3 regions of the Blautia ammoniilytica genome follow, and region 1 is predicted to be linked to each of the others. Evidence: riboswitches for the same ligand, from Rfam matches in the RefSeq annotation. Region 1 holds a riboswitch; each other region holds the start of a gene.
The links. Region 1 has a riboswitch for cobalamin ahead of OCV61_RS08180 (sirohydrochlorin cobaltochelatase). Riboswitches for the same ligand answer to the same signal wherever they lie in the genome.
Positions count from the first base shown of each region.

Region 2: linked by a shared signal. The riboswitch ahead of OCV61_RS00225 (cysteine-rich small domain-containing protein) and the one ahead of OCV61_RS08180 (sirohydrochlorin cobaltochelatase) in region 1 are both predicted to bind cobalamin.
Region 3: linked by a shared signal. The riboswitch ahead of OCV61_RS11530 (hypothetical protein) and the one ahead of OCV61_RS08180 (sirohydrochlorin cobaltochelatase) in region 1 are both predicted to bind cobalamin.

Region 1 is NZ_JAOQJL010000013.1:55,050-63,429, forward strand. It holds gene OCV61_RS08170 (glycosyltransferase family 2 protein) at 1-138, shown strand, start outside; gene OCV61_RS08175 (YfhO family protein) at 144-2,606, shown strand; cobalamin riboswitch at 2,636-2,810, shown strand; gene OCV61_RS08180 (sirohydrochlorin cobaltochelatase) at 3,007-4,293, shown strand; gene OCV61_RS08185 (hypothetical protein) at 4,344-4,919, shown strand; gene OCV61_RS08190 (D-alanyl-D-alanine carboxypeptidase family protein) at 5,118-6,389, opposite strand; gene OCV61_RS08195 (glycosyltransferase family 2 protein) at 6,627-8,380, shown strand, end outside.
Region 2 is NZ_JAOQJL010000001.1:49,785-58,164, forward strand. It holds gene OCV61_RS00205 (J domain-containing protein) at 1-178, shown strand, start outside; gene OCV61_RS00210 (diaminopimelate dehydrogenase) at 233-1,219, shown strand; gene OCV61_RS00215 (N-acetylmuramoyl-L-alanine amidase family protein) at 1,487-3,019, shown strand; gene OCV61_RS00220 (C40 family peptidase) at 3,279-4,619, shown strand; cobalamin riboswitch at 4,808-4,998, shown strand; gene OCV61_RS00225 (cysteine-rich small domain-containing protein) at 5,240-5,548, shown strand; gene OCV61_RS00230 (phosphatase) at 5,760-6,473, opposite strand; gene OCV61_RS00235 (class II aldolase/adducin family protein) at 6,714-7,520, shown strand; gene OCV61_RS00240 (aldehyde dehydrogenase family protein) at 7,543-8,380, shown strand, end outside.
Region 3 is NZ_JAOQJL010000022.1:25,187-33,566, forward strand. It holds gene OCV61_RS11490 (ABC transporter substrate-binding protein) at 1-398, opposite strand, end outside; gene OCV61_RS11495 (carbohydrate ABC transporter permease) at 395-1,270, opposite strand; gene OCV61_RS11500 (carbohydrate ABC transporter permease) at 1,273-2,163, opposite strand; gene OCV61_RS11505 (ABC transporter ATP-binding protein) at 2,176-3,279, opposite strand; gene OCV61_RS11510 (flavodoxin family protein) at 3,440-4,006, opposite strand; gene OCV61_RS11515 (COG2426 family protein) at 4,060-4,536, opposite strand; gene OCV61_RS11520 (TetR/AcrR family transcriptional regulator) at 4,666-5,202, opposite strand; gene OCV61_RS11525 (DegV family protein) at 5,504-6,382, shown strand; cobalamin riboswitch at 6,500-6,689, shown strand; gene OCV61_RS11530 (hypothetical protein) at 7,009-7,236, shown strand; gene OCV61_RS11535 (Ig-like domain-containing protein) at 7,273-8,380, shown strand, end outside.

The DNA.
Region 1 (8,380 bases):
CCTGAAAAGGTGGCCAGATTTAACAGGGAAATGGCTGTGTTTGAGAAAAAATGGCCGGAGATCCTTCGTGACGGAGATCCCTACTACAATCCAAATCTTACTTTAAAGAGCCAGGATTTTTCCCTGAAGAGGATTTAAATGATATGAAAAAACTTATAAATAAAATAAGCCGGGAGCAGAAGACAAGACTTCTGCTCCTGCTGGTATTGTTTGTCAGCGGCCTGATCGTTTACAGAAATTACATTTTCGGAAATGAGTTGCTGGTGTTCAGCGATGTAGGGGGAGATACCCTGGAGCAGTATACCATGCATTATGCAACCATAGTCAATCATCTTCGTGAAGGAAATTTTTCTCTGTGGGATTTTAACAATGGCTTTGGAATCAGTATGTTTAACCTGAATCTGTTTGACCCGTCCCTGATGGTGCTGTATGCCCTGGGAGTGATCCTTGGACCTGCACACATGCTGTTTTTCCTGGTATGGATACAGATCGGAAGGATTCTGGCAGCAGGCTGGGTTTTTTACTGGTTCCTGTCAGAATTTTCCTTTAGCAGGCAGAGCAAATTTATATTCAGCTTTGCCTATGGACTTAGTGGTTATCTTCTTGTTTGGGGACAGCATTACCAGTTTGGAATGGTAACGGTGTATTTTCCACTATTACTTTTATTCTGCGAGAAATTTTTAAGAAAAGAGAAAAAATGGAAGCTGTTTCCGATAATGGTATTTTTTTGTGGGATCTATAGTGTGTATTTCACATATATGTGCTTGGCGGGAACCGGACTGTATCTTCTGTTCCGGGTAATCTCACTGAATGGGCTTACCATCCGGCAGAGGATGGGGAAATTTGCAGGCGGCTGTCTGCTTATGCTGTTGGGACTTGGGATGAGCTTTGCAGTTTTTCTTCCTATGGCATCCATTCTTTTAAATGTAACATCCAGAGTGGAGCAGAAGAGGACCCTGGCAGATCTTTTAAAAAGGTGTTTTACCCTGAATAAGCAGGAATATTATGAAACCCTTCTGCTTCGTCCTTTTTCCACGAATTTCCAGAATCTGCAGGAACTGGGAGACAAGAAATACTATGGCTTCTGGAATTATTATGAGGATCCGGTGCTGTTTGTTTCTGTTCTGGCAGTTTTCCTGGTAGTGCAGTTTCTGCTTTTGTTCTGGAAAAGCAATGAGACAAAGCGTACCAGAAGGACTGCTTATGGTGCAGCCTTGTTTATGTTGCTTCTGATGATCTTTCCTGTAGGCGGTTATGCCTTTAATGCTTTTGCTACGGTTACATACAGATATACTTTCCTGCTGCTCCCTATGATTCTTCTGGCAGCAGCCTGGACCTGGGATTATCTGAAAAAGGGCGGCAGAGCCAGCATTATAGGTGTGGTTCTGGTTTGTATCTTTATGTATAAAGCCTGCAGGATGGGCTATGAGGACAGTCTTTTTGCTGAATACAGACAGAACGCAGTGATCACGGCTGTAACCGGAACAGTAATGGCAGTTGTACTTTTGCTGGTGAACCGGTTGAAAGTAAAAGGGGAGCAGGTGCTTTTTAGCCTTTTGGCACTGGCTATGGCTGCGAATGTGATCTGTGAGGGAACTGTTGGCTATGAAGACAGAATGTCCCTGAAAAAAGAGGATACACCGGCAGAAACAGTGGTGCAGGTAACGGATGATTATCTTGAGAAGATCGTTGAGGATCCGTCCGAGCAGCAGGCAAGAGATTTTATTGACAAGCCCCAGGCATATTTCCGGGAGCTTTACAGTCAGGACATCCAGGACATTCTGGGATTTTTAAGGGAAACAGACAAAAGCTTTTACCGGGTGGAAAAGGACTTTTCGTCTGCGACGATTTCCATGGATTCCCTGGCTCAGGGGTACAGAGGGGTCAGCACCTATAATTCTGTAATGAACAGCAATGTAAAGGATTTTGTAAACACCTGTATCCCAAGCTTTTATTATGCAGACCGGAACAGGTATACCTTTTGGGATAATGCTATGAACAACTGGTTTGCAGCCTTTACAGGGGTAAGATACCTGATCTCCAAGAATAGCAGCCTGGATAGCAGCAAATATACGCTGATCCGTCAGTTTGGCAGTATGTATCTGTATCAAAATGTACGGGAAAGCGATGTGGCAAGGTTTTATGATGAAACGGTATCAGAAAGCAGCCTGCGGGAAGCGGATAAAAAGATCCGGAAGAAGTTTTTAAGTAATGCCATTGTGCTGGAGGATGGAGAAGACAGGGAAAGTGCGGCAGGCCTTGGAAAATCCCAGGCAAAGAAGGAATCAAAGGTTGTGCTGGATGCCCCTCAGAAGGACACACTGGTAACAGGCAGTATCCAAGCGGCTTCAGATGGATATGTACTTTTTATGATTCCTTATGAGGATGGATGGAGCCTTAAGATCGATGGAGAAGACACAAAGCTGCAGAAAGGGGACTTAGGCTTCCTTGCATGTAAAGTAAAAGAAGGAAATCATGCCCTTACCCTTACTTATCATGCACCATTGCTGAAAGAAGGAATCCTGCTAAGTCTGGCATTCTGGATTATCTATCTTATGTTTACTGTATATACATTTTTTGTTCATAGAAAAGACACAATTATATGATAACTATTAGATATCCGAATTGAATATGTATAAAGTTGTAGCGCATAGGTAGCATCATTTCATGATGCGTAAAAGAGAATCCGGTGTGAATCCGGAACGATGCCGTCACTGTGTAAGGGAGCTGCTTCAGAGCCCACTGGGAGACCGGGAAGGGGAAGCAGTGTAGAACGAAGTCAGGAGAACTGCCTTTGCGTGGGATTGTGGATCTGCGGGACACAGAACCAGTATTCTCATAACATTATATGATCATATAGTTTACTGTCGGTATACTTCTGCGAAGAGGGAGAAGCATCTGACAAAAGGAACGAATGTGTTGATGAGAAGCATTGCGGTCGCAGAAATGTGACCGCTGTTTTTATGCATAGTTCGTCCGGAAATACGAAAAAAAGAGGAAAAAATAATGAAGCGCAAAACAATTATGGCACTGATCCTGTCTGTATCTATGGCAGCAAGCATGACATGTGCAGCAACAGCAGCATTTGCAGAGACAGAAGACGCAGCAGAGGCAACAGACGACACAGAAGCAGCAGACGACGCAGAAGCAACAGACGACGCAGAAGCAGCAGACGATGCAGAGGAAACAGATGATGCATCTGCTGAGGACGCAGACCAGGAGGCAGCAGATAAAGTGGCAGCTCTTATTGATGCGATCTACGTACAGGAGAGAACAGACGATACAGATGCACAGTGCACAGAAGCAAAAGAAGCATGGGATGCACTGACAGATGCACAGAAGGAACTGGTAGAGGGAGAAGAGGCAAGCCCTGAGTATTTCGGAAGAGATACAGGAGACGCTTCCAAGGATGATCCGAGAAACCAGGATGAGATCGGTGAGAATGAGCTTCTGGTTGTAAGCTTTGGTACTTCTTTTAATGATAGCCGTGCACAGGATATCAAGGGTATCGAGGATGCACTTCAGGAAGCATATCCGGACTGGTCTGTAAGAAGGGCATTTACAGCTCAGATCATCATCAACCATGTACAGGCAAGAGATGATGAGCATATCGATAATATGCAGCAGGCACTTGACCGTGCAGTTGCAAACGGAGTTAAGAATCTGGTTGTACAGCCTACACACCTGATGCATGGCGCAGAGTATGATGAGATGACAGCTGCTATTGAGGAATATAAAGACAAATTCGAGTCTGTAGCTATTGCAGAGCCAATGCTGGGTGAGGTTGGAGAAGATGCTACAGTGATCAATGAGGATAAAGAAGCTGTAGCAAAAGCTATCACAGATGAGGCTGTAAAGACTGCAGATTATGACAGCATGGAAGCTGCTGCTGAAGATGGTACAGCTTTCGTATTTATGGGTCATGGAACATCCCATACAGCAAATGTTACTTACGACCAGATGCAGACACAGATGGAGAACCTTGGATTTACAAACGCATTCATCGGTACTGTAGAGGGTGAGCCGGAAGACACAGCATGCGATGCTGTAATCGCTAAAGTAAAAGATGCTGGTTTCAAGAAAGTGATTCTTCGTCCGCTGATGGTTGTTGCAGGTGATCATGCAAACAATGATATGGCTGGAGATGACGACGATTCCTGGAAGAGCATGTTTGAGGCATCCGGAGAATTTGACAGCGTAGACTGCCAGATCGAAGGACTTGGAAGAATCGATGCAGTAGAACAGCTGTATGTAGAGCATACAAAAGCAGCTATCGACAGCTTAGCAAAATAAACGGACATGTGGCCATTTGACCACATCATCATAAAGGAGAAAAGAAAGTTATGAAGCGTTCATTAGCCATTTTAGTATCAGCATTAAGTATTTCTGCTATGACAGTTCCTATGACACTGCCGGTATGGGCAGAGGCAGCAGACACCAAAGAAGAAGCATCCGATACACAGGATCTGGAGGATGGAGTTTACATTGTTGACTTTAATACAGACAGCAGCATGTTCCACACAAATGAGGCATGCGAGGGCAAAGGCCAGCTTACTGTAGAAGACGGCAAAATGACCCTTCATATCTCTCTTGTATCCAAGAACATTGTGAATCTTTTCCCAGGGCTTGCTGAGGATGCACAGAAGGATGACGCAGAGCTGCTTCAGCCTACCACAGATACGGTTACCTATAAGGATGGTTTATCAGATGAAGTGTATGGCTTTGATGTTCCTGTAGAGGCTCTTGATCAGGATTTTGACCTTGCTATTATCGGTACTAAGGGCAAATGGTATGATCATACAGTAAGCGTAAGCAATCCGGAGGAGATGAATGACGATAACAAGCTTCCTGTAGAAGTTGCTGAAGATGAGGCAGAAGATACCGAGAATGCAGCTGAAGATACCGAGGATGCAGAATAATCATTAAGCAGATATATCCACCATATATGAAAGCCAGCCGATCGCGTTTCGGCTGGCTTTTATCTCTGTCGAGAAGACTCCCACCTCTTTCAGGTGGTGAGTAACAGCTCGATTTGAATATGGTGGATATATTTGCTTTATTATGCATCCTTTATTGATTAAACAGGCGCAGGGGATTTACACTTTTGCACCTTGATATCAGGACTTGATGATCTTGATCATTTTGATAAACAACAGAAGAAGGATCAGGAATGCCACGCCTCCGATCACTGCATAAGGCACGTAGGAGGTGGACTGGGAATAGGCCTTTGCGGCTTCCATATTCGCCTGTCCGTTGGTATAAAGAGAGGTGTCCTGTTCCTGTTCCGGCTCCATTACAGCAGTACCAACCTGAACGCCGCTGTAGAAGTAAGTGCGGTTCACCTGGTCGCCTGCCGGTGTATCCTGAACAGTCAGGCTGTCCTCTGAGGCACCGGCAGGTACGATCACCTGTCCTCCGGACATCAGGGAAAAATCATCCTGACCTAAGGTAAGAAGCTGGAAATTGGAAAATCCGTAATCCAGAAGAGTGATGGCTTCATCATCTGTCTGGCCGGAGGCACCTTTTAAAATAACGCAGATCAATGTAACATCATTGCGCTGTGCACTGCATACAAGTGTGCTTTGGGAAGCTTCTGTAAATCCTTCCTTGCCGCCAAGACAGCCCTGGTAGTAAGCATCTGAACTGTTGTTGGTCATGGTGAACTTGCTGGTAAGTGACCTGGCTCCACCGGATACATTGGTCGCCGGAATGGTGTAGGTATTCGCACTGGCAATAGGAGAAAAGGAAGGATTCTCTGTAGCTGCCTTCATGATCAAGGCCATATCATGGGCTGTGGTATGCTGATTCTCATCAGGAAGCCCGGTAGGGTTGGTGAATACTGTGTTGGTACAGCCAAGCTGGGCAGCTCTGGTATTCATCATGGCAACAAAGTTTTCAACGGATCCGCCGACATGCTCTGCAACCTGAAGGGCAATATCGTTGGCAGAGGCAACCATGATGGCATACAGGCATTGTTCCATGGTAAAAACTTCATCCAGCTGTGCGGAAATATTGGCCCCTCCATCGGTAACACCGGAAACGCCGGTAGCAGTCATGGTCACTTCATCTGTAAGATTGCTGTTCTCTAAAGCAAGAAGACAGGTCATGATCTTGACGGTGCTCCCGGGATAAAGAACCTCATCCATATTCTTGGCGTACAGGGTAGTACCGGTGCTGTCTTCAAGGATCACAGCGGCTTCGGAAGTGATCTCAGGCCCTTGGGGCCATCCTGAAATCTGGTTGGTGGTGATACTTGAGGCAGCAGTATCTGTAGCAGCCTCTTCTGCAAAGGCAGGGCTTCCCAGGATCAGGGAAGCAGACAGCCCGGCAGAGAGCAGAAGGGAAAAAACAGTCCGTTTTCTGCTGGGGGATTTCTTTTGCTTTTTCATTGTATAGATTATCTCCTGTTATATTTTTATCTCAGTCGAGAAGACTCACACCTCTTTCAGGTGGTGAGTAACAGCTCGATTTGAATATTTGTCAGCTGTTTCAGACGATTACAGCTTAATATTTTTATCATAGCATATCTGTAATCAGAAATAGTATATCACATTTACTCCATTTCTTGCAAAAAATATAGTAGAATGTTAAAATGTACAGTAATAATAAAACAGAGGAAAGAAAATATGAGTAAACAAAAATCGTCAGGGATGAAGATCCAATGGGGACGTCTGCTGAAGAAGCTGTCTCCCTATACCATCCAGAAAGGGCTTCGCTATCTGAAGCATTATGGCCCCAGGGAATTCTGGATCCGTCTTCACGAACGGTTTGAGCCTGAGGAGGTTCCGTATGGACCCTGGTATGAAGCATATATTCCGGATGAGACCGTGCTGGAGAAGCAGAGAAAGCATACTTTTGCCTATGCACCTAAGATCAGTGTAGTAGTACCTGCTTACCGTACACCGTCTGTCTTTTTAAAACAGATGCTGGAGTCAGTCCTTGCACAGACTTATGCCAACTGGGAGCTTTGCATTGCTAACGGCAGCCCTGAGGACAAAGAGATGTGCCAGATCCTGGATGGATATCAGGCGCAGGATCCGAGGATCCGCTGGCAGCCATTGAAGGCCAACCTGGGGATCGCAGAAAATACAAATGCCGCTTTTGAAATGGCACAGGGCGACTATATCGGACTGATGGATCATGATGATCTGCTGGCTCCCAATGCTTTGTTTGAAGTGGTGCAGGCTCTCAATACAGATCCCAGACCAGAGGTTGTATATACAGACGAAGATAAGGTTACCATGGATCTGAAGGAGCATTTTCAGCCTCATCTGAAGCCGGATTTTAACCTGGATCTTTTACGCTCTAATAATTATATCTGTCATTTTTTTACTGTATCCCGGGCTATTGTGGAGAAGGTTGGCGGATTTCGCAGGGAATACGATGGTGCCCAGGATTATGATTTTATTTTCCGATGTGTGGAGGCAGCAGGCTGTGTGGCACATGTACCGGAGATTTTATATCACTGGAGGACACATAAAGCATCTACTGCTGACAATCCTGCAAGTAAGATGTATGCCTTTGATGCAGGCAAACGGGCGATTGAGGCTCACCTTGAAAGAACCGGGACACAGGGTGTGGTAAGCCATACCAAGGATCTGGGCTTCTACAGAGTGCAGTACCCGGTACAGGGTTCTCCCCTTGTGTCTGTGATCATTCCCAATAAGGATGAAAAGGATACGCTTCAGGCCTGTATCCGGTCTATCCGTGAGAATACCTCTTATAAACATTATGAGATCCTGATCGTTGAGAATAACAGTACCACAGATGAGATTTTTGAATATTATAAGCAGCTGTCAAAGGAGCCGGATGTAAGGATCCTGCGTTGGAATGGAGTTTTCAATTATTCAGCTATTAATGATTTTGGAGCAAAAAATGCCAGAGGGGATTACTTCCTTTTCCTGAATAATGACATTACAGTGATCACACCGGATTGGATGGAGGAAATGCTAGGCATCTGTCAGAGGCGGGAAGTGGGAGCCGTAGGCGTGAAGCTTCTTTATCCGGATAATACCATCCAGCATGCAGGCTGTGTGGTAGGTATGGGAGGCATTGCAGGCCATTTGTTTGTAGATATGCCGGCTGAGAGAACAGGATATCTGCATAAAGCATCCATTCTTCAGGACATGAGTGCAGTGACGGCAGCCTGCATGATGGTAAAAAGAGATGCCTTTGAAAAGGCTGGCGGTTTTACAAAGGAACTTGCGGTAGCTTTTAATGATGTGGATCTTTGTTTGAAAATACGCAGGGAAGGATACCTGGTGGTGTACGATCCTTATGCAAAGCTTTATCATATGGAGTCCAAAACAAGAGGCCTGGAGGACAGTAAAGACAAAGTAAGGCGCTTTCAGACCGAGATCGAATATATGAGAAGCCACTG
Region 2 (8,380 bases), on a different contig from region 1:
CAATTCCCAGTATCAGATGCTGAAGAACCGGATGGATGGGGGCGGTACCTGGTACCGGCAGCAACAGGATCCATTTGGAGGCATGCCTATGGAGGGCGGCGACATGTGCTTGAAGATGTGTTTAGCCAGTACAGCTTGTAATCTGTGCTGTCCGGGAAGTGGTGTGATCTGCTGTTAAAGGCAGGATTTTCGGAACAGACGGTTATAATAGAGATAAAGAGGAGAAAAAATAATGAGTGTTAGAATTGGTATTTTAGGTTATGGAAATCTTGGCCGTGGTGTAGAATGTGCCATCAAACATAATCCGGACATGGAGCTTGTGGCAGTATTCACGCGCCGTAATCCGAAGGATGTGACTATTCTTACAGAAACAGCCAAAGTCTATTCTGTTAATGATGCAGAAAAAATGAAGGATCAGATCGATGTTTTGATCATCTGCGGAGGCAGTGCTACAGATCTTCCTATACAGACACCAAAATATGCACAGTGGTTTAATGTGATCGACAGCTTTGATACACATAAGAGGATCCCGGAGCATTTTGCGGCAGTGGATAAATCCGCATCAGAAAATGGACATGTTGGGATCATTTCTGTTGGCTGGGATCCGGGTATGTTTTCGCTGAACCGTATGTATGCCAACGCAATTCTTCCTGGAGGCTGCGATTATACATTCTGGGGCAAAGGAGTAAGCCAGGGGCACTCTGATGCTATCCGCAGGATCGAAGGCGTGAAGGATGCCAGACAGTATACCATCCCGGTAGAAGCTGCACTTGAATCTGTACGAAATGGTGAGAATCCTCAGCTTTCCACAAGGGAAAAACATACCAGAGAGTGCTTTGTGGTGGCTCAGGAAGGAGCAGATCTTGCACGTATTGAACGTGAGATCAAGACCATGCCAAATTATTTTGATGAATATGATACAACTGTTCATTTTATTTCAGAAGAAGAATTAAAGAAGAACCACAGTGGTATTCCTCACGGCGGTTTTGTGATCCGTACCGGAAAGACCGGATGGAATGATGAAAACAGCCATGTGATCGAATATAGCCTGAAGCTGGACTCAAATCCGGAATTTACTTCTTCCGTACTGGTTGCTTATGCACGGGCTGCGTATCGGATGAATCAGGAAGGACAGAAAGGATGTAAAACAGTTTTTGATGTGGCACCAGCCTATCTTTCTGCTATGAGCGGAGAAGAACTAAGGAAGCATCTTCTGTAATTTTTGGGGACATCCACCTCATTGGAAAATGTTACAAAAAATAAAATTTAAAATTGTTACAAATGTTAAAAAAGAGCAAAGATTATTATCAATCTTGCTCTTTTTTTGCTAAGAAATAGAAAATAAATATTGTGAAAAGTTTACATACTTATACTTTTGTATTGACGATTAAAAAATACCGTTGTATAATCTATTACATAAAGCTGTAACAATTTTGTAAAAGATTAAAGGCGATATCATGTTTAGATAAGAAAAGGAAGATTAAGTATGCGAAACGTATGTAAGAAATTTAAGATTTGGGGAGTGCTTTTGCTACTGATTTTGGCTGCAACAGGATTTTCTGCCCATAAGTCCCAAACAGAAGTTGAAGCTGCTGTTAAAACCGGATTTCGGACGTATAGCGGGAAGACATACTATATTGATCCAGATGGAAGCAAGCACAAGGGCTGGCTGAACCTGAATGGTAAGAAATATTATTTTAACCGTAAGACTGGTGTTCAGGTCAAGGGCTGGGCACAGGATCGCAAGGGACGTAAACGTTATTTTACAAAAGGAACTGGCGTTATGGTCACTGGCTGGGTGAAGGTATCCAAGGGAAAACGCAGATATTTTAACCCACGTACTGGCTACATGCAGACCAAATGGCTGACTTTGAATAATAATAAATATTACTTTTTCGCAAAGTCAGGGATCGCAGCTACAGGATTTTTAAGAGATTCTAAGAGAAATACCAGATATTTCTACAAGCCCAGCGGTGCTATGGCTGTTGGATGGGTCAGTGCGTCAACAGGTACTGTGAGATATTTCCAGTCTTCTGAGAAGTCCTCTTTGGATGGGATCATGGCAGTTGGCTTTACCCAGATCAATGGGGCTACATATTATTTTGCTTCCGGTACAGGTAAGATGGCTACCGGATGGAATGATATTAAGGTAGGAAAGAAGACTAATAAGTATTATTTTGATCCTTCGTCCGGTGTGATGTATACAGGAATACAGACAGTGGACGGGGTACAGCAGGAATTTGGAGAAGATGGTATTTATATAGGACAGGCTGTGAACGACCCTAATGCTACAGCTTCCACTGGCACAAAGACCATCAAGAATTATCTGGCAGGTGCTCTTCAGCCTGTAGGGCAGGCTTTGTATGTATGGGGCGGCGGCTGGAATGATTCTACCCGTAAGGGTGTAAGTCCTAAATGGAAACAGTGGTATAATAAGTGGTTATCCAATCCATCCGGATATGATTATAACAATTACCGTGACCTGACAGCTGTCAACAGAGCAAAGGGTCTTGACTGTTCCGGTTTTGTGGGCTGGTCTGCTTATCAGGTTATGCAGTCCCAGTCTAATGTAGGATCAGGCTATACAGTTGTATCCGGTGAGATCGGTTCTTATTATAAGAGTATTGGATGGGGTACGATTGTGAATCAGTCTTATCTGTCAAAGACCGAATGGAAAATGAAGCCGGGTGACATTGGATATAATAGTGGCCATACATGGATCGTTCTTGGACAGTGCAGTGATAAGAGCTTAGTGATCATACATTCTACGCCTCAGGCAGGATGTCAGATTGCAGGTACTACCACTCCTACTGGTAATTCTAATAGTGAGGCAGTTGTTCTTGCCAACAAGTATATGGCTAAATATTCTGGATTTACTAAATTTAATTACCATCCATCTTGCGGCAATTACATCCGTAATGGTAATTACCTTAGATGGAAGAGCAGCGTACTCAGCGATCCGGATGGGTATGGGAATATGACTGCTGACCAGATTCTGTTGAATCTGTTTGGATATTAAGATTGAACCGGAATGCAGAAGGCATTCTTGGATACAGCCACGCAGGCGCAGGGAAGACCGGCCTGTGTGGTTTTTTTATATCAGCTGGGAGCACCTTTGATATTTGTTGCACTTTAATTTCTATTTGTTACAAAAAAATTAAATTTATTAAAATTAGGGGTTGCAATGATGGTAACGATATGTTAATATGTATAAGAATTAAAAATAATGTTGCAGAAATATTACGTATTAAAACAATAAAGTTACGAGGGTGATAATCATGAAGAAAAGAATCGTATGTCTCACACTTGCACTAATGATGTGTGGTACACAGGTAGTAAGCGTAAGCGCTTCCAGAGAAGATGATCTGAGAGAAGAACAGGCTTGGACAAGCCAGCAGCTGGATGCTACATATGCTCGCATGAGTGCACTCTGGGATCAGAAGCAGCAGCTGGAGGGCGAGATCGCAACACTGGATGCCAATCTTGTAGATGTGATGGTCAATATACAGACTTTAGAGACAGATATTTCCAATAAAGAGACTGAGATCGTGAAAACAAAACAGGATCTTGGCAAAGCACAGAAGGCAAAAGAAAAACAGTACGATGCAATGAAAAAGCGTATTCAGTATCTATACGAAAAAGGCGGAAGTGATGCCTGGTTCCAGATGATGATGAATGCAGACAATCTTGCAGATCTTCTTACAAGAGCAGAGTATACACAGAAGATGTATGAGCAGGACAGAAAGAGCCTGGAAGTGTATTCTAATACTATTGAGCAGGTAAAGCAGCTGGAGGAAAAGTACACTGGTGAGAAGGCTGAATTAGAAGGCATGAAGCAGGAGTACGAAGCTGAGTCACAGAATCTTCAGGCACAGCTGGATGAGAAGAGAGCTACTTCCGCAGACTGTGAGAATGAGATCGCATATGCACAGCAGCAGGCTACTGAGTACGCAAATCTTCTTGCAGCACAGCAGGCTGAGATCGAGCAGCTGGAGGCAGAGCGTATCGCAGCAGAAGAAGAGGCAAGACGCCAGGCAGAAGCAGCAGCTGCTGCACAGGCATCTAATGATGGTGATTATGATTCTACCCAGTATGATGAAGAAGGAAATGCAGTAAGCAGTTCTGAATCATCAGGCTCTGGTGAGACTCAGTATGATGAGTATGGTAATGTGATTGATTCTGAGAATACAGTAGATCCAAGCGAATATCAGAGTTCTTCTGAGTCAAGCTCCTCTGATTCTTCTTCCAGTTCCAGTTCTTCATCTTCTGGCTCTGGTTCAGGATCTTCTGTTGTAAATTATGCTACTCAGTTTGTTGGCAATCCATATGTATGGGGCGGCACCAGCCTTACTGGTGGTGCAGACTGCTCCGGATTTGTACAGAGTGTATATGCTAATTTTGGCGTCAGCCTTCCAAGAACTTCTTATGAGCAGCAGAATGCTGGAACAGAAGTTTCTTATGCAGATGCACAGCCAGGAGACCTGATCTGCTATGGCGGTCACGTGGCAATCTACATGGGCAATGGACAGATCGTACATGCTTCCAATGCGAAGGATGGTATTAAGATCAGTAATAATGCAGCTTACAGAACCATTACCTCTGTAAGACGTCTTGTATAATAGCAAATAGTAAGATATTTAGAACATATCCCCTGAGACTGGAGTGCTTTTATTTGTGCATTCCGGAACTCAGGGATTTTTATTACCCAAATTTCAGATGGCAGTTTTTGGGGGGAGCTTTTTTGGGGGGATAGAAAAATAAGCATTGACAAATATATAGTAAAAGGGTATTATGATACCAGTATAATTCCATATTGAACATATTAAGTGCTGATCATTTCTAGAAGATGACAGAAGAGGGAATCAGGTGAAAGTCCTGAGCGATCCGGTCACTGTAACAGGGAAGCCAATCTCAATATCCCATTGTGCTGATGCATGAGAAGGGGAGAGGAAGCGATGATCCTGAAGTCAGGAAACCTGCTTAGTATGGCGAGGTTAAACTTCCGTGTAAAGTGTAACAACCAACTTCGGGGAATCCGCAGCCCCTTAGTGTTGTCTGCTCTTTAATGGTAGCAGACATTTTTTATGGAATGCGCCTGTTCATGAGAATTATACCGATTAAATGGCAGGCGATACTACTTCGGATGTCCGTTCCCTCCGCGTATTTATGAACGGTTCATTTTCTACCCCGAAGTAGCATCGCTCCCTCTTTTTTACAAGAAAAACAGGAGGCGGATGGAATGGCCGGTGAATATTGGGAAGGCAAAGAATATTCCTTTTTCAGTCATAAAGAATGTGAGTTTTTTCCGTGCCACAAAGGTGCAGACCCACAGGATTTTAATTGCCTGTTTTGTTATTGTCCATTATATGCCCTGGGGGATAAGTGCGGAGGGAATTTTAAATATACGGAAAAAGGCCTGAAAGATTGTACAGGGTGTTTACTGCCGCATAAGCGCAGAAATTATGGTTACGTAACCGGTAAGTATCAGGAACTTGCAAAACTGATGGATGAGATCAGAAGCGTGAAAGCTAATGATAAACAGGAATAATAAAGGCAAGAGTAATAAAAACAAGAATAATAGTGACAAGAATAACAAAGATAAGAGTAATAAAGATATAAATAAGAAAAGCTGTTGTACGGAAAATCTCTGAAAGGAGAATCCATACAGCAGTTTTTTTTATAGAAATTATTCCGTAATGTTCCAATAAAGTAAAAAATGTAATGGAAATACCTATCTAATGCTCCTGTTATATAAAAACCTATCTTTTCATAAGGAAGGAAAGCAGTCTGGGAATCTGGCTATTAAGGATCAGATCCGGTGGAAAATTACAGTCTTTTGCAAAAGCTTCCCCATAAGTAAAATCACCGATGTGAGAGATCCCATGACTGTCACTGGAAAGGAGCACAGGAACCTGATATTGGAGACACAGTTCTAAAATCCTGCGGCAATTAGGCCTGGTATCGCCACGGTATCCATAAGGCGCAAGAGATGCCTCGTTGATCTCCATAAGAACCTGGCTATGTGCGGCAGACCGGATCACGGCTTCATAATCAAGATCATATTGAGTATTATCAATATGGCCGAGAACCTTTACACAGGGATGCTGCATCACATTTAACAGTGCAAGTGTATTGCTCTGTCTGTCTGCGGGACGAAGGTTTTGGATATGCATACTGGCAATCGCATAATCAAGGCCTGAAAGCACATCTGCTGGAAGGTCGATCCGGCCTTGTTCATCCAGGATATTAACCTCTGCACCTAAAAGCAGCTGAATGCCAAAACGCTTCCTGGGGGCTGCGGACAGGCTGCGAAAATAAGAAACAGTACCTGCGCCTATAGTAGAAGGACCATGGTCTGTGATCCCTAAAAGAGAAAGTCCTTTGCATGAAGCTGCTTTTGCCATTTGGGTAATGGTACAGGAGGTGCCATGGCCACTGGCAATAGAATGAGTGTGTATATCTGATAAAAACATAATTAAACAACTCCTTTGCTACCAGTATGACACAGCGTGAAAAGCTTTGTCAATAAAAAAAACAGGTGATTTCCTGAAAAAACAATAAAAACAACATAATAAAACCTTTAAAAACAACATAAAACAACAGATTTACCTTGACTTATTGTGTGGAATGAGGTAGAATCACAATAGAAACAAAATGTTACTGCGAAAAAGGGAGCAGGAAACGCTATATATGCTTAAGGAGGATAAAAAAGCATGGTAAACGAATATGAGATCAAAAAACAGATTTGTGAAATCGGAAAACGTATCTACAACCGTAACATGGTAGCAGCAAACGATGGTAACATTTCCGTAAAACTGAATGACAATGAATTTCTCTGCACACCTACTGGTGTATCCAAAGGATTTATGACTCCGGAGTATATCTGTAAGGTAGATGCTAAGGGAAATGTGATCCAGGCAAATCCGGGATTCCGTCCTTCTTCTGAGATCAAGATGCACATGAGAGTATATCAGAAAAGACCGGATGTAGGATCTGTTGTACATGCACATCCTGTATATGCAACATCTTTTGCAATTGCAGGTATTCCTCTTACACAGCCGATTATGCCAGAGGCAGTTATCGCATTAGGATGTGTTCCGATTGCTGAGTATGGTACTCCATCTACCAATGAGATTCCGGATAGACTTGAGAAATATCTTCCATATTATGATGCAGTTCTTCTTGAGAGCCATGGCGCACTTACCTGGTCAACAGACCTTCTTGCTGCATACATGAAGATGGAATCTGTTGAGTTTTATGCACAGCTTCTGTACCAGTCCAAGATGCTGGGCGGACCAAAGGAATTTGATAAAGAAACTGTTCAGAAGCTTTATGAGATCAGAAGAAAAATGGGCCTTCCGGGCAAACATCCTGCAAATCTGTGCCTGAACAAAGATGGCGTAAACTGCCATAACTGCGGTGGTGGATGTGGTTCTTCTGAAGCGAAGAAAGACGTAGCAGGAGATGCAGATCTGGTAGCACAGATCACTAAACAGGTAATGAAACAGCTGGGAATGTAAGAAAAGTTAGGAGGACAATCTCATGCCAATCAGCGAAAGCATGGTACAGGATATTGTACAGGAAGTAATGGCAAAAATGCAGATTGCAGATGCTCCGTCCGGAAAACATGGCGTTTTTAAAGATATGAACGAAGCGATCGAAGCTGCAAAAAAAGCACAGAAGATCGTTCGTGCAATGTCAATGGACCAGAGAGAGAAGATTATTACCTGCATCCGCAGGAAAACAAAGGAAAATGCAGAAATTCTTGCACGAATGGGTGTGGATGAAACCGGAATGGGAAATGTAGGAGATAAGATCCTGAAACATCATCTGGTTGCAGATAAAACACCGGGTACAGAGGATATCAGCACAACTGCATGGTCCGGGGACAGAGGGCTGACACTTATTGAGATGGGACCTTTTGGTGTGATCGGTGCGATTACTCCTTGTACCAACCCAAGTGAAACAATTCTCTGCAATACAATAGGCATGCTGGCAGGTGGAAATACAGTTGTATTTAACCCTCATCCGGCAGCAATCAAAACATCGATTTATGCAATCAATCTTTTAAATGAGGCCTCTCTGGAAGCAGGCGGGCCTGATAATATAGCTGTAACCGTAGAAAAACCAACACTGGATACAAGTGAGATCATGATGAAGCACAAGGACATTCCGTTGATCGCAGCCACTGGAGGTCCTGGTGTTGTAACAGCAGTTCTTTCTTCCGGTAAAAGAGGGATCGGTGCAGGTGCCGGCAATCCTCCGGCACTGGTGGATGAGACCGCAGATGTGCGCAAGGCTGCACAGGATATTGTGAATGGCTGTACATTTGATAACAATCTTCCCTGCATTGCAGAGAAGGAGATCGTTGCAGTTTCTT
Region 3 (8,380 bases), on a different contig from region 1:
TGATCTGCGATCAGGTCATCCAGAGGTACTACTGTACCTTGTCCGGTGAGATAAGTGGCAATATGGTCAGGGTAAGTGATACATACATCCGGGGTAGTGTCTGTGGCAATATTGGTGATCACATCATTGTAGATTTTGCCGTAATCTGTATACAGACGGATGTTTACAGTAATATTGGGATACAGCTCCTGAAAATCAGAGATGGCTTTTTTATAAATATCGGTCTGGGTTTTGTTGGTATCATTTTTGGCCCAGAACGTGATCTCATAATCCTTGGAGGTATCAAAGGCTTCCGGTACAGAGAAGGAAGTTTGTTCTTTGGAGCCGTGGCAGCCTGCAAAAAGAGGCAGACAGGCTGTCAGTGTAAGAAGAAGCAGGGGCTTTGTATGTAATTTCATCCTTTGATTCCTCCTTTCGATACACCGGACATGATCTTTTTGCGGAATACAAGGAATAAAAGGATCAAGGGCAGGGAAATGACCACAACCGCCGCCATCATGGCTGGGATATTTTCGCGGCCAAAGCCGTTTTCGCGGATTTCCTGGATCCCGTTGGAAACAAGATAGTAATCCGGATTATCTGTGATCAGTCTGGGCCATACATAGGAATTCCAGCACTCGATCACTTTCAGTACCCCAATGGTAACCATAGTAGGCTTGCAGATGGGGATCATGACTTTGCAAAGATATTTCAGATCTGATGTACCATCCACCTTGGCTGCCCTGTACAGCTCGTCTGGAACCTGCTGGAAATTTTCTTTCAGCAGATAAATATAGAATACCGATGTGATAGAGGGCAGGATCAGTCCGGCAAAGGTATTACGCATATCCAGGTTTGTGATCGTAACAAAGTTGGTGATGATCACAAGTTCATTGGGAATCATCATCAGGGAAAGAAACAGGGTGAACATCAGGTTTTTGCCTGGAAAGGACAGTCTGGCAAAAGCAAAGGCCGCCAATGTGATCACGATCATCATGATCCCTGTGGTTACAATTGTGAAAAACAGGGTGTTTCCCAGATACCGTGCCAGTGGAACTGAGGTAAATGCATCTTTATAGTTCTGAAGGGTAGGCGACAGAGTAAAGAAAGCGGGAATATGCTCACTGTTATAGGAATTATAATTTTTTACTGAAGTTAGAAGCATCCAGTAAAATGGAAAAAGTACGATCAGTCCCCAGATGCTAAGCAGTGTATACAGGCATATCTGGCTGAATCTACGTCTGCGCCTGGCAGAAGCTTTGATTTTTATGTAGTCAATCTGATTTTTCATGGTTATATCCTCTTTTTGCTGGAACTTACAAGCAGGTTGATGCAGGTGATGGTGAGCACGATCACAAAAAGGATGATGGCTGCGGCTGAAGCATAGGATGGATAACCGCCTCCATTGCCATATAGCATGTCATAAACATATCCTACAATGGTATTCATACCTGCTGCGTTCAGATCCGTACCAAACAAGGCAACTGCATCGCTATAGGCCTTAAAAGCACCGATAAATCCGGTGATCACCAGATAAAACACCGTAGGTGAGATCATGGGAAGGGTGATCCTTATAAAAGTACGGAATCTGGAAGTGCCGTCTACCCGGGCTGCATTATAGTAGTTTTTGTCTACAGAAGCCAAGGCGCCTGTCAGGATCAGGACCTTAAAAGGCATAACAACCCAAATGGTGTAAAAGCACAGCACAAACATTTTTGCCCAATAAGGGCCGTCAATGAAATCCACAGGCCCTTTGCCGAACCAGGCCAGCATCAGGTTGATCAGGCCGTCTGTGTAGGCTGTTTTTTTGAAAAGGATCATAAATACAAGTCCCACTGCCAGAGTGTTGGTCACATAAGGCAGGAAATAAACGGTTTGGAACAGGTTTTTCAGTGCCTTGATACTGCTTACTGCCATGGAGATCAGCAGTGACAAAAGTGTGGACAAAGGTACGGTGATGATCACAAGGATAAAGGTGTTTTTCACTGCCTGCAAAAAATAGGTGTCGTGAAGCACGTAGGAATAATTATATAAGCCTGTGCCATAATAGGTCTGGGAGGCAGAGTTATAACCCTCTTCAAAGGAGTAAATAAATACATCGATGAGAGGATATACCATAAAAACGCCAAGGAATAATATGGCAGGCAGAAGGTACAGCCAGCCTTTATAATTTCTTTTTTTCATAGCTGCCTCCTGTCATGCCAGATCTGCAGGGATCCGCGCGTCGGTCGCCCGGTCAAACAGAAAGACCTTGCCTGGTTTTAATGCAAAATGAACCACAGAAGAAGAAAGATCCACCTTGTTTTCTGCACTGATAATGGATCGGATGGCCTGATTTTCGCAGGCCGGATGTGTGGATACCACACTGATATCCCTGCCCATCACTTCTATTCCCGAAAGCTGGCAGGAGAGAGGTCCATCCTCCCTGAGGATAAATCCTTCCGGCCGGATCCCTATATATAGCTCCTGATCCGGCAGATTCTTTGCAGAAAGGATTTTTTGATCGTTCAGATAAATGCCTCCGTCTTTGCTGAAGCCTTTAAATACATTGATCTGAGGAGTTCCGAGAAATCTGGCAACAAAAAGATTGCAGGGGTCATCGTATACCTGCTGAGGCTTGCCGGTCTGCTGCACAAGGCCATCTTTCATTACTACGATACAGTCAGAAATACTCATGGCTTCTTCCTGATCATGGGTAACGAAAACAGTGGTGATCTTTGTAGCCTTCTGGATCTTGCGGATCTCTTCTCTTGTCTGGAGACGGAGACGGGCATCAAGGTTGGAAAGGGGCTCATCTAGAAGAAGGACATGAGGCATTTTTACAAGTGCCCGGGCAATGGCAACCCTTTGCTGCTGCCCACCGGACAGCTCTCCTGGCTTACGGTCCATCAATTCCTGGATCTGTACCAGACGTGCAGCTTCCTGGGCACGATTTAACATTTCCTGCTTGGACAGCTTGTTTTTTCCTTTCAGATTCTGAAGGGGAAAGAGAATATTCTGCAGTACGGTAAGATGTGGGTAAAGGGCATAGTTCTGAAAGACCATGCCTACACCACGGTTTTCAGGAGGTAGGCTGGTCACATCCTGATCTCCGAAAAAAATCTGTCCTTCTGTAGGTGTTTCCAGTCCGCAGATCATATTCAGGGTAGTGCTTTTGCCGCAGCCGGAAGGTCCTAAAAGTCCGATCAGCTGTCCGTCCGGAATCTCAAAGCTGAAATGATCCACAGCAGTAACCGGAGTATGGACGCGGCGTGATCTGGAAGGAAAGGTTTTGGTAATGTTTTTTAAGATGATTTTCATATGGGAACTCTCCTGTAGAAAAATGTGGGTAACTGTCCGGATAATATTGTAAATGTACGGAACAGTTATAAATATGAAAAGAAAGGGAAGGTTGTGTGCATACAACATTCCCTTTTTTCAAATACCTGATATATGGATCTTTGCTGATATACAGATCACATTATCGGATAAAGTTGGTCATTATCTTCTTTTCTGTTTCCGGGTGGTGGATCCCTGCTTTTTTGCCTGCCTCAATACAATTTAAAAGCCAGGTCATATTCTGACCCAGATTACGCATGATCTGAAGACCTTCTGCATCTTTACGTACTTCATCCGGGGTATTGCCGTGAACCATAGGCCAATAATTGGAAGAAACCACTGGCATTTGGTGATAGGAGAAATATTTCAGCAGTACGTCCAGGGTAGCGGTGGTGCCGGCTCTTCTGGCAGATGCAACAGCTGCAGCAGGCTTGAACAGCAGATCTTTGCCTGCAAGGGAGCAAAGCTTATCCATAAACTGGATGATCTGTCCGCTTGGGGAAGCCCAATATACTGGGGAGCCAACTACAAGTCCATCGGATTCTTTTAATTTCTGAGCAGCAGCTTTTACGTTTTCCTGGGAAGGATCTCCAGCCTGGAAAATCTCTGTTTCAATGCCATTTGCATTTAAAACGCCGGCTACTTCACAAAGTGCGGTGTAAGTACAGCCTTCTTTTCTTGGACTGCCATTTAAAAGTAAAACTTTCATTTGTGATACATCCTTTCTTACATATAGTAGCAAAATATTTATAGTCTCTGTTCTTAACTGAAAATAGCACCTGCAGCACCAAACAGACCGGCACTGGCAGCACCCATGATCACACTTGCAATCAATACACCCAGCATAACTGCCAGAACACTGGATTTAAAATCCATGTCAAGAAGACTGGCTGCAAGGGTACCGGTCCATGCACCTGTACCAGGAAGTGGGATGCCTACGAAAAGCATAAGCGCAATAAAAAGTCCTCTTCCAGCTTTTTCCTGAAGCTTTTTCCCGCCTTTTTCACCTTTTTCAAGGCAAAAAGTGAAAAACTTACCGATCACTGGTTTATCCTTTCCCCAGATCAGGATCTTACGGGCAAACAGATAAATAAATGGCACAGGAAGCATGTTCCCGATAATTGCAATGATGTAGGATGGCACAAGAGGAAGACCAAATCCAACAGCATAAGGAATGGCACCTCGAAGCTCGATCAGGGGAAGCATGGAAATCAGAAACACAATAAGATAATTTTTCATGGAAATCTCCTTTTCATAATATTTTCTGCCAAAGATCTGTGTGGCAGCAGTCTTTTCCTTTATGATTATCTGACCGCTATTATACGCCAGGGACAGTGAATTTTCAAGTGAAAAGGGGCAGGATCAGCCTTATGTGTCTGCGAATACAAGGCGAAGTGCCTTTGCCATTTCTTCAGGAGATTCTCTGGCACCACCCAAAGACCAGTGGATGTAGGAATTGTAAAGTGCACCGCTGAAAGCATGAAGTCTGTAAATATGGTCCAGGCTGTCATCCTCTTTCTTCCAGCGATACATTACATATTGATCAATGGCATTCAGGAAAAGGTGACCATATCCGCATTTGAAAAGATTGTCCAGAAATTCATGGTGTTTTTTAACGTAGGTAAAATAATGGGTCAGATTGGATGCATCATAGTAATTTCCCTTAATGGGAAGGGCTTGGATATCTTTATCATAGAAGATCAGGGCATCCTCCAGGTAGGCTTCAAAAATATCTTCCTTGGAAGAGTAATTCCGGTAATAGGTCATTCTGGAAACACCAGCTTTCTTGGTAAGTTCGGAAACCGTGATGGAAGAAAAACTCTTTTCTTTCAGAAGTTGACTAAGGGCAGCTGCAATACACTTCCGCGCTAATAAGTTGGATGGGTTCTTTTTATGGATGTTCATGAACAAATCTCCTTACATTGTCACAGTTTGAAAAAAAGAATTGAATCTTTATTTGGAAAGTGTTACAATTCGTCACATGTGATTATTGTAATCAAAAGCCAGCACCGAAGGTGTTTTGGAATGCATTTTCCTGATAGATAATTGCAAGGTACTGAACAGTTAGGATTATTTTGATTATATCGAAAGCAGGAAAATTTGCAAGATGTTAGATGAGAAGTTAAACCTATGATAACTTACTCCTTAGAGAAGAGTAATCTTCCTGGTGGAGAGAGCAGAAGGGTTTTGGAAGGGAGCTTAAGGTATGAAAACTGCCGTAATGACAGACAGTAACAGCGGTATCACTAAAGAAGAAGCAGACAGGCTGGGGATATTTTTACTTCCTATGCCGGTGATCATTAACGAACAAACATATTATGAAGGAATCAATCTGGAGCAACGCTTTTTTTATGAAAGTCTTATAGAAGGTCATGATGTATCTACATCCCAGCCTTCCCCTGGTGATGTGATGGATATGTGGAAGCAAATCCTGTCTAAGGGTTATGATGAGATCATCCATATTCCCATGTCCAGTGGTTTAAGCAGTTCCTGTGCTACTGCCATTGGACTTGCAGAGGATTTCCAGGGAAAGGTACAGGTAGCAGATAACCATCGTATTTCTGTTACTATGCGTATTGCTGTAATGGAAGCACTGCATATGGCAAACGAGGGCAGATCTGCCAGAGAGATCCGTGAGGATCTGGAAAAAAGAGCCTATGATTCCAGCATTTTTCTTGCAGTTGATGATCTGAAATATCTGAAAAAGGGAGGCAGGATCACGCCTGCAGCTGCCGCTCTTGGTACTGTGTTTCATATCAAGCCGGTACTTACGATCCAGGGAGAGAAGCTGGATGCTTTTGCCAAAACACGAGGCATGAAGAAGGCAAAAGCCATCATGCTGAAGGCACTGAAAGAGGATCTGGAAAAACGTTTTCCAGGGATCGATTCTAAATATGTAAGGATCGGGGCAGCAGGGTCAGGTCTGAGTCTGGAAGAGTCCAGAGAATGGCAGGCTATGCTCCAGGAGATGTTCCCTGAGGTACAGGTTTATTACGATCATTTGTCCTTCAGTGTAGGTAGCCACACCGGCCCGGGAGTATACGGTATGGGATTCAGCATTGTACAGGATCCATCCATTAGTTAAAATGTGCACAGTACGGAACAATCCGTGTAATTACTTACATTTTTAAATGACCGTAAATTTATATATAAAATTTGGTTTTATGACTTGATTTTTGGTTAGAAGTTGCTATCATATGATATGAATATATATGTTTTCAGTGCCTACGCAGATTAACTGTGAAGGGTAAAAGAGAATCAGGTGGAAATCCTGAGCGATCCGGTCACTGTAAGCAGGGAGCAATGCCAGTAAATCCATTGGACGACAGTCTGAGAAGGGGGCAAAGCGATGAACTGTAAGCCAGGAAACCTGCTGGAAATATCCGATGAAAAACTTCCGATGAAAGCACTTTCACTCAAATAATCAGATCAAAAGGTGGCAGGGGGATTTTTATGCGCCCTGGTACAAGTATTTTTGTATTGCAATAAATCCCCTATTGCAGCTTAAATACCACAGAGAAAGATTAAGGATTGAAGGAAGTCTGTTTTCAAATGAAAGCAGGCTTTTTTGTGTGTAAGAGGAGATTACTTTGTAATGTTCCTATTTCACTAAAATTCCACGCAAAGCACAGAAACGTGTATATCCGATGTAAGCGGACTCCTGCCTCTACAAGCAGCGAGTACCTAATTTTATCAAAGGAGGAAGTAGCAATGAGGAAAAAGTCAAATGCTCTTTTAGCACTTTTGCTAACAGGAGCAATGACCGTAACATCTGTATCTCCTGCATTTGCAGCAGAGGATTTTTCAGCAGATGCAGAGGTACAGGCTGTTCAGGATGTGACCGAGGAGGAATCTGACGCTGATGTATCCGATGTGCAGGACCAGGCTGATCTGGGAGAAGCAGAGGATGTGGAGGATGTATTTACCAGCGGTGAATAACCTTCTGATCCGGATACCGGGGATGCGTCTTTCGAGTTGACAGATGGTAATACAGAGGAATATGTACAGGATGACCTTCTGCTGGCTGCCAGTTCTGCAGAAAAATATCAGGACGGAACCTATACTCCAGAATCCTTTACTTTCCAAGGCGGTTCAGGAAAAGTTACGATTACCTGCCCGAAGGTGACCATTACAAGAGGAAAAGTAACTGCAACAGTGGTTTTTTCCAGCAGCAGCTATAATAAACTGGTTGTAGATGGAGATGAGTATCTGCCGGTTTCAGGTACAGAATATACAGGATCTGTTTTTCAGGTTCCTGCTGTTCTCAACCAGGATATGGAGATCACAGGAACTACTGTGGCAATGACAGCTGCTCATGATATTACTTATACCATTCATATTAAGCTGAATGTGCCTATGGTAACGCCAGCTCCGGACAGACTGGAGGATGGTACCTACCAGGCAGCTGTAAAGGCAGATAGCGGATTTCCGGCAGAAGCCTGCACCCTGCTTGTAAAGGATGGAGAGATTGATGCAGTTGTCACACTGAAAAACGGGGATTATGACAGACTGTATGTGGGGGATGCACTGGATGCAGTCAATGAAAAGGATGATAAGCTGATCGCTTACAGACCATCGGAGGATGGTACAAAGCATATTTTCTGGCCGTTGGCTGTAGATAAGCTGGATACCTTATTCCAGGTGGCAGCCCGAAAAACAGATAAAACCTGGACAGACCATTATGTGAAGATCCTTTCTTCTTCAGTAACCAAGGTAAGCGATGAAGTTCAGGCACCGAATCAGGCTGCTGAGGCTGCAAAATTCCTTTACAGGAATTATGTGGATGATGTGATTTCCACAACAGACGGTGTTACAAAAGACGGAAGCACCTATCATGTTGCATATTACAACAGCTACAAGAGTGCTGTTTCTGGCATCAGCCTGAAAAGACCAAGTGTAAAAGAGTATAAGAGCGGATGGTTCTTCTCAGACTGGAGCATTTTTAAGTCTACTGTTAAACAGCAGCCTGCAAAATCCCAGACGTATAGTCTGGATACATCAAAGAGAACCCAGGAGCAGCAGGTAACTGCCACACTGAAGCTGTATGATCCTTCAGTGGAGGATGCAGCCATTAATGATAACA